Regions from separate parts of the Bacillus sp. KNSH39 genome, predicted to be linked through region 1. Evidence: riboswitches for the same ligand, from Rfam matches in the RefSeq annotation. Region 1 holds a riboswitch; each other region holds the start of a gene.
The links. Region 1 has a riboswitch for S-adenosylmethionine ahead of ACUL40_RS19250 (bifunctional O-acetylhomoserine aminocarboxypropyltransferase/cysteine synthase). Riboswitches for the same ligand answer to the same signal wherever they lie in the genome.
Positions count from the first base shown of each region.

Region 2: another riboswitch for S-adenosylmethionine. It lies ahead of ACUL40_RS27195 (YezD family protein); the one in region 1 lies ahead of ACUL40_RS19250 (bifunctional O-acetylhomoserine aminocarboxypropyltransferase/cysteine synthase).
Region 3: another riboswitch for S-adenosylmethionine. It lies ahead of ACUL40_RS20695 (MetQ/NlpA family ABC transporter substrate-binding protein); the one in region 1 lies ahead of ACUL40_RS19250 (bifunctional O-acetylhomoserine aminocarboxypropyltransferase/cysteine synthase).
Region 4: another riboswitch for S-adenosylmethionine. It lies ahead of mtnW (2,3-diketo-5-methylthiopentyl-1-phosphate enolase); the one in region 1 lies ahead of ACUL40_RS19250 (bifunctional O-acetylhomoserine aminocarboxypropyltransferase/cysteine synthase).

Region 1 is NZ_JBQXYO010000001.1:3,767,146-3,769,347, forward strand. Features, by position in the region: gene ACUL40_RS19250 (bifunctional O-acetylhomoserine aminocarboxypropyltransferase/cysteine synthase) at 1-1,289, opposite strand, end outside; gene metA (homoserine O-acetyltransferase MetA) at 1-7, opposite strand, end outside; SAM riboswitch class I at 1,382-1,486, opposite strand; gene ACUL40_RS19255 (chloride channel protein) at 1,808-2,202, shown strand, end outside.
Region 2 is NZ_JBQXYO010000001.1:5,287,947-5,290,148, reverse strand. Features, by position in the region: gene sat (sulfate adenylyltransferase) at 1-208, opposite strand, end outside; gene ACUL40_RS27200 (phosphoadenylyl-sulfate reductase) at 248-952, opposite strand; gene ACUL40_RS27195 (YezD family protein) at 1,040-1,183, opposite strand; SAM riboswitch class I at 1,256-1,364, opposite strand; gene lysA (diaminopimelate decarboxylase) at 1,480-2,202, opposite strand, start outside.
Region 3 is NZ_JBQXYO010000001.1:4,033,503-4,035,704, reverse strand. Features, by position in the region: gene ACUL40_RS20705 (DUF6612 family protein) at 1-112, opposite strand, end outside; gene ACUL40_RS20700 (NAD(P)-dependent alcohol dehydrogenase) at 270-1,178, shown strand; SAM riboswitch class I at 1,259-1,373, shown strand; gene ACUL40_RS20695 (MetQ/NlpA family ABC transporter substrate-binding protein) at 1,458-2,202, shown strand, end outside.
Region 4 is NZ_JBQXYO010000001.1:2,459,860-2,462,061, forward strand. Features, by position in the region: gene ACUL40_RS12375 (pyridoxal phosphate-dependent aminotransferase) at 1-987, shown strand, start outside; SAM riboswitch class I at 1,052-1,157, shown strand; gene mtnW (2,3-diketo-5-methylthiopentyl-1-phosphate enolase) at 1,222-2,202, shown strand, end outside.

The DNA.
Region 1 (2,202 bases):
TCGGCATGTGTTTTGCCTCCAACTAGAGCTGCTTCCAAATCTGCAATAATATCAGAAACATCTTCTATACCAACCGATAAACGAATTAAATCAGATGTAACACCCGCTAAACGCTGATCTTCAGCATTTAATTGTCTATGCGTCGTACTAGCAGGATGTATAACGCAAGTTCGTGCATCAGCTACGTGCGTTACAAGAGTTGCTAGTTTTACATTTGCGATAAATTCTTTTGCTGCTTCTAATCCGCCTTTAATACCGAAAGTTAAAACACCACTAGCACCTTTTTTCAAGTACTGTTGTGCTAATGAGTAATTTTCATTACTATCTAAGCCTGGATAATTCACCCATTCAATACGTTCATGATTAGCAAGCCACTTAGCAACTGCAAGAGCATTTTCACTATGACGTTCCATTCGTAAATGCAATGTTTCTAAGCCAATATTGCTAATATATGCATTGAATGGGCTCATACAATTTCCATAATCTCTTAATAGCTGAACACGTGCTTTCACAATATACGCTGCTGCACCAAAGTTTTGAACGTAACTTACACCGTGATAACTTGGATCTGGTTCAACAAGCTCAGGATACTTTCCATTTGTCCAATCAAAGTTTCCACCGTCAATTACAATACCGCCTAAAGAGCTCGCATGCCCATCGATATACTTCGTCGTAGAATGAACAATAATATTTGCCCCATGTTCAAATGCCTGGCATAAATAAGGAGTTGCTAATGTATTATCAACGATAAAAGGTACCTCTAATTCTTTAGCGGCAGCTGAAAATTCTTTAAAATTTAAAACATTCATCGCTGGATTTCCTAACGATTCTGCATAGATAAGTTTCGTCTTGTCATTAGCAAGCGCCGTGATTTCATCTGCCGTTAAATTTGGATTAAAGAACGTAACATCAATGCCAAGCTTACGTAAACTCACCCCAAATAAATTAAACGTTCCCCCGTAAACAGTTGAAGAGCAAAGTAAATGGTCTCCACTACTACAAATATTTAAAACTGCGAGCATAATAGCTGCTTGCCCAGAAGCCGTTGCAACAGCTCCTACACCGCCTTCTAAATCTGATAATTTCTGCTCAAATGCTGCTAGAGTAGGGTTTCCAATACGTGTATAAATATATCCTTCTGCCTCTAAGTTAAATAGAGCTGCTAAATCATCCGAAGTATCGTATTTATACGTTGTGCTTTGATAAAGTGGTAAAACACGTGGTTCACCATTCTTTGGCGTATAGCCACCTTGCACACAAATTGTTCCTTTTCCCCATGATTCTCCCATCTCTCATTCTCCTTTCTTTTATACAAAATAAAAAACTGCCCCTTTCCTGAAAACAAGAAAGGAGCAGTTTGAAAACACGCTCTAAAGGCTCTTTCTTATCTCTCAGGATTACTACCTGCAGGATTTGGCACAATTCCGTTATACGGCTGTTGCCAAGGTTTCATCGGGCCTGTCCCTCCACCTTTTCTTGATAAGACTATGCAATTACCGTTGATTTTATAGCAATAATTTCCTAATGTCAAACAGTTTTTCTGAATGTTCTAAAATAAATGTTAACAGTTTCATATAAAGCAACAAAAGAAATATATTCTAATCTATTTCAAAAAAGACCTTTAAAAACCTCAAATCAGTCTATAAAATTAAATAAGTAATTTAACCTATAAATTCAAATTCCCCAAAAGTTAGCCTATATGTTGAATAGGCCATCTTCTCAAAAAGATACTATATATATTCAATCCATTTTTCACTAGTATATTTCACTTTTTTCCCTACTAAGATTTACATAACGGAGGTATAACATGACAAATAAAAAAGATATGCATTACATACTTGCTCTATATGGCATTCTTCTAGGATCTATAGTAGGAGCTACAGTCTGGTTATTTTTAGTCACAATAAATATTGGAATCCACTTTATTTGGGGATACTTGCCTGAAGTTCTCTCTTTTCCCTCTTATTACACCCTTTGCGTAACAATAATTGGCGGGGTCCTTGTTGGTCTATCACAAAAACATTTCGGTACATACCCACGCCTTATGCCTGAAGTAATGGCTGAATATAAAAAAACTGGTCGAATCGAATATCGCTTTGTCCATCGGGCTACTTTAACAGCGATTATTGTTTTAATTTTCGGTGCTAGTCTTGGTCCAGAAGCCGCACTAGTTGGAATTATAGGCGGACTGTGCACATGGGT
Region 2 (2,202 bases), 1.5 Mb from region 1:
TCCACACACTACCATTTGCTAAACGAAGCGTTTCTACAACAGAATCATAATCTTCCTTCCCTAAAAAACCAGTAAGGGGGCTATATCCACCTGTCGCCAATAGTTCTAAATCACTTAACGCAATATTGTCTAATTTAATTTCTTTTTCAATTTGTGATACGTCATATGTCTCATCTATACGGTTTACTAATTCGTTTACTATGCTCATTTTTCTATATCCTCTCTTAGCTTTATTTCAAGATTCATCTTATTGGTAATGAAGACCACATTCAGTTTTCACTTTTCCAGCCCATCTACCATCTCTTGAATCGCCACCATCCCCTACAGGTAACGTACATTTCTCACACCCAATACTTGGATAGCCAACATCATGCAACGGGTTATACGGCAAGCTATGTTTGTATACATATCGCCAAACTTCTTTCCACGTCCAATGAATGAGTGGACAAACTTTAATAGATTGAAAACGATGATCTTGATTTATAAACTTTGTATGCTTACGTGTTTCTGATTGTTCCCTTCTTAAGCCCGATATCCATGCTTTTTCCACGACTAATGATTTTTCTAAAGGTAAAATTTTTCTAATCTTACAACAAAGATTCGGATTGCTCTCCCACAGTTTTTCACCATGCAACTTCGCCTGTTCATCAAGTGTAAGTTCTGGCTGTTTTTCTATAATATTCAATGAAGGAAATCGTTCCCGCACTTTTCGAATTAATTCATACGTTTCTTGAAAATGAACATTTGTATCCAAAAATACAACTTTAGCAGATGGATTTACTTGGTTTATAATGTGCAGCAATACCATACCTTCCACCCCAAAGCTACATGCGTAGACAACCTCATCTTTATATTCTTTATAAGCCCAATTTAATACTGATAACGCACCTTTTGTTTCATCTTCTTCCGAAAACGAAACAACATTTTCTTCCCACGTTTCATACGTCAACATGTTTTTTCCCCCTGTAAAAGCAAAAAGACGGTTTTAACCTAATGAAAATAGGTTAAAACCGCCTCTAGTTTTTCTAGTCAGCGCTTTTCACTTTAAACGTACTTTTTCACTTTTCTCTAACTGAATTACTTTTCCATCTTGCACAACAATTGTAATTGAACCATATTTCATATCAGCAAGCATCGCTTCAATCTTCTCGGATACTTCATCAAAATGTTCCCGTACACTCACGCGAACAGCCCCCCTTTTTATTCATAAAAAAAATCTTTCCCATTTCGAAAAGACTGTTCGGTAATATATTTTACCTTATCTTTCAAAATGGATCCCATTTTGCTGGATTTAGCACCTTGCTTTCTATAAGCAGGTTGCCGAGCTTCTTCGGGCCAGTTCCCTCCGCTTCTCTTGATAAGCTTTGTATTTGTATTTTATCACAATTCTGATTTTTTTCAATCCTAGTTTTCCGATATATTTTAATTATTTTATTTTATAAAAAAGGAATTGCCCATTCGAACAACTCCTTTTCCTATTTAGACAAGCTCTTTAATACGTATGCGATCGTTCCCAATAATATTTTCATATGTTTCGCGTTCCACAACTACTTGCGATGTTCCGCCTTTTGCAAAGACAACGGCTGGTCTTCGAATCCGATTGTAATTATTCGCCATCGAGTACCCGTATGCTCCTGTACAGGAAACTGCTAGTAAATCAGAAGCAGCGACTTTCGGTAAATGAATATCCCAAATCAACATGTCTCCACTCTCACAGCATTTCCCGGCAATCGAAACGAGTTCCTCATTCTCATCATTCGCTCGATTCGCTAACATCGCTTCATAACGCGCATTATATAAAGCAGGTCTTAAATTATCTGTCATTCCACCATCGACTGATACATATTTCCGAATACCAGGAATATCTTTCACAGATCCAACTGTATAAATTGTTGTCCCAGCATCACCTACAATGCTACGGCCTGGCTCAATCCATATTTCTGGCAATGGATATTCACATACAGTAAATTGTTCTCTCACTGCACTTGTTACAGCTCGCACATATGTCTCAAGAGTTAATGGTGTATCTGACTCTGTGTAACGTATTCCAAATCCCCCGCCTACATTTAACACTTTTACTACATAGTTTGTTTGCTCTCTCACTTCTTCTAAAAATTGGCGAAGAACTTCAATTGCTCGAACAAAACCAGCTGTTTCAAATATTTGCGACCCAATATGTGAATGGATCCCTAGCACATTATA
Region 3 (2,202 bases), 270 kb from region 1:
TCTGCACAGCTTCTTTTTTCGGTTCATCAGTCTTTTTTGCTTTCTCATTACTACACCCTACTCCTAGACCGACTGCAAGTACTAAACTTGAAATTAAAATAATTTTTTTCATAACGTCCCCTCCTTCCCAAAAATAATATCATCTCTTTTCCTATGAAATCTATATAATTCGTAATATTCTTCTTTAAATTTATTTCCTATATAGCAACATGTTTGAGAAAAAGTTTAAATATGATGTAAATAATAACAACTCATTTCAGGAGGTCATTATGAAAGCTATTATTTGCACAAAGTATGGACCACCTAATGTTCTCCAACTTCAAAATATAGAAAAGCCTAAACCTAAAAAAAATGAAGTATTAGTTAAAATTCACGCAACAAGTGTATCGACTGGAGATTGTAGAATACGTGGCTTTAATAGCCCCCTCTTATTTTGGATTCCTATGCGGATCATATTAGGTTTCAGAAAACCGAGAAAACCTATACTTGGCGTAGAGTTATCCGGTGAAATCGAAGACATTGGAACAGATGTAACTCAATTTAAAAAAGGAGATCAAATTTTTGCATTAACAGAACTAAACCTTGGTGGTTATGCCGAATACACATGCGTGCATGAAAGTGGATTAATAGCATTAAAACCTACCAATGTGACATATGAAGAAGCTGCCGTTATTCCTTTTGGCGGAACTTCAGCATTGCACTTCCTTAGAAAAGGACAGATAAAAAAAGGGCAACGAGTACTTATATACGGCGCCTCTGGGTCAGTAGGGACAGCTGCCGTACAACTTGCGAAATACTTCGGGGCGACTGTCACAGCCATTTGTAGTAGTTCGAATTTCGATTTAGTAACAGCTTTAGGGGCAGACAACGTAATTGATTATATGAAAGAAGATTTTACTAAGCGGGGCGAGCACTATGACATTATATTTGATGCAGTTGGAAAATATAATAAGTCTCTTTGTACAGATGCATTAATGCCTAATGGAAAATATGTATCTGTGAACGGAATGATGGCAAAAGTCAGTAAAGAAGATATGAACCTACTAAAACAACTAGCTGAAACAGAAAAGCTAAAGCCTGTTATTGATAGAACTTACCGATTAGAAGAAATTGCTGAAGCTCATATATATGTAGAAAAAGGACATAAAAAGGGGAACGTTTCGATTACCATAAAATAAAATATTTTCTGAAAATAACATTGACAATTTTTTTTGTAAGATTTACTATTAGTACCATATTAAAAAACTACATACACATACTCTTATCAAGAGTGGCGGAGGGACTGGCCCGATGATGCCCGGCAACCGAGCTTATAACGTATAAGCTAAGGTGCTAATTCCTGCAAAACGAGTTTTCGTTTTGGAAGATAAGAGAGGAACCTATTTCGTCTATTCGGCACCTCTCTTATTTTGAGAGGTGCTTTTTATTTTGGAACGTATATGAAGGGGGAATCATAGATGAAGAAAGTATTATTAAGCATTGTAAGCGGAGCGGTACTATTATTAGGCGCATGTAGCGCAGGTTCAGATAAACAAGTAAAAGCGTTAGATGAGAAAAAGATTACTGTCGGTGTAACAGGCGGGCCGCATGAGCAGATTTTTGAAAAGGTAAAAGAAGTTGCAGCGAAAGATGGTCTCGAAATTGATATAAAAGTATTTAATGATTATGTAGCACCAAACGTATCCCTCGATGAAAAAAGCCTTGATGTAAATAGCTATCAAACGAAATCATATTTAGACGTATTTAAAGCTGAACGTAATATGAAATTAACCGAAGTATTTTCAACAGTAACATTCCCTATGGGCGTCTATTCTAAAGACATAAAAGATGTAAAAGAATTAAAAGATGGCGACGCAATCGCTGTCCCAAATGACCCAACGAATGAACTTCGTGCTTTAAAGTTATTTGAAAAAGCAGGGGTTTTAAAAGTGGATCCAAAAGCGACAGAAAAAGCGACTGCGAAAGATGTAATTGAAAATCCAAAAAAATTAAAGATTGTTGAGTTAGAGGCATCTCAATTACCAACACAACTAAGTGAAGTAAAAGCAGCTGCAATTAATACAAACTTTGCATTAGGTGCAAAATTAAGCCCTGCGAAAGATTCCATTTTCCGTGAAGGCAAAGATTCGCCTTATGTGAACTGGGTCGTTGTTCGTACTGAAAATAAAGATGATGTTGTTGTAAATAAATTAAAGAAAGCTT
Region 4 (2,202 bases), 1.3 Mb from region 1:
CATAAATATCCGCCATTTCGCGGACATGAAAGCTTAAAGGAAGCCGTGGCTACATTCTATAAACGTGAATATGGCGTCGAATTAAACCCAAAAACTGAAGTTGCTATTTTGTTTGGTGGGAAGGCTGGACTAGTAGAATTACCGATTTGTTTTACAAATCCTGGTGATACGATTCTCGTTCCGGATCCAGGTTATCCAGATTATTTATCCGGGGTTGCTTTAGCAAAAGCACAATTTGAAAGAATGCCACTTATTGCAGAAAATAACTTTTTACCAGATTATGCGAACATTGATGACTCTATTGCAGAGCGTGCAAAATTAATGTTTTTAAACTATCCAAATAATCCTACCGGTGCTACTGCATCAAAAGATTTTTTTGATGCAACCATTCACTTTGCTAATAAACATAATATATTAGTTGTTCACGATTTTGCTTATGGCGCTATCGGATTTGATGGTCAAAAACCTGTTAGTTTCTTGCAAGCAGATGGTGCGAAAAATATAGGAATTGAAATTTACACATTATCAAAAACTTTCAATATGGCTGGCTGGCGCATCGCTTTTGCTGTAGGGAATGAAAGTGTGATTGAAACAATTAACCTATTACAAGATCATATGTATGTTAGTATATTCGGTGCAGTTCAAGATGCTGCTCGAGAAGCGCTATTAAGTTCACAGTCTTGTGTAATAGACCTTGTAAATAGTTACGAATCTCGAAGAAACGCTCTTATTTCAGCCTGTCACTCAATTGGTTGGAATGTAGACATTCCAACAGGATCATTCTTTGCATGGCTTCCCGTTCCAAAAGGATATACCTCTGAGCAATTTTCTGATATTTTACTAGAAAAAGCACATGTCGCAGTTGCTCCTGGTGTTGGATTTGGTGAGCATGGCGAAGGGTATGTCCGTGTTGGTCTCTTACATACAGAAGATAGATTACGAGAAGCCATTAATCGAATTGATAAATTAAATTTTTTCAAAAAGTAATTGACAACACGAAAAATATCTGACAAAATTCAGTTATCTAAAAAATTTAAACATTTCTAAATACTTCTTATCAAGAGCAGGTGGAGGGACGAGCCCGACGAAACCCGGCAACCGATCTACAATTGTAGACACGGTGCTAATTCTCGCAGCATTACGCTGACAGATAAGGAGCTGGTTGTAAAAAAACCTCTCCTTAGCTGAGAGGTTTTTTTATTTAACTAGGAGGTTATAACAATGAGCGGAATTATAGCGACGTATTTAATCCATGATGATTCACATAACTTAGAAAAAAAAGCTGAGCAAATTGCACTCGGTTTAACAATTGGCTCTTGGACTCATTTACCACACTTATTGCAAGAACAATTAAAGCAGCATAAAGGCAACGTCATTCATGTTGAGGAATTAGCTGAACATGAACATACCAATTCGTATTTACGTAAAAAAGTAAAACGCGGAATTATTAAAATCGAATATCCGCTATTAAACTTCAGTCCAGATTTACCAGCGATTTTAACGACTACATTTGGAAAGCTATCACTTGATGGCGAAGTAAAATTAATTGACTTAACTTTTTCAGACGAGTTAAAAAAACATTTTCCTGGTCCAAAATTCGGGATAGATGGTATTCGAAATCTTTTACAAGTGCATGATCGTCCCCTTTTAATGAGTATTTTTAAAGGAATGATTGGACGAAACATTGGGTATTTAAAAACGCAATTACGCGATCAAGCAATTGGTGGTGTAGATATAGTAAAAGATGATGAAATATTATTTGAAAATGCATTAACACCACTTACGAAACGCATTGTATCTGGAAAAGAAGTTTTACAATCCGTATATGAAACATACGGACATAAAACGTTATATGCCGTAAATTTAACAGGACGAACTTTTGATTTAAAAGAAAATGCTAAACGTGCAGTGCAAGCTGGAGCTGATATTCTATTATTTAACGTATTTGCTTACGGACTAGATGTACTACAATCACTTGCAGAAGATGATGAAATCCCAGTTCCTATTATGGCACATCCTGCTGTAAGTGGTGCTTATTCAGCATCCAAGTTATATGGAGTTTCATCTCCATTATTACTTGGAAAGCTACTACGTTATGCTGGGGCTGACTTTTCATTATTCCCATCTCCATACGGAAGTGTTGCGCTAGAAAAAGAGGAGGCTCTTGCTATCTCAAAATATTTAACTGAAGACGATGCATCT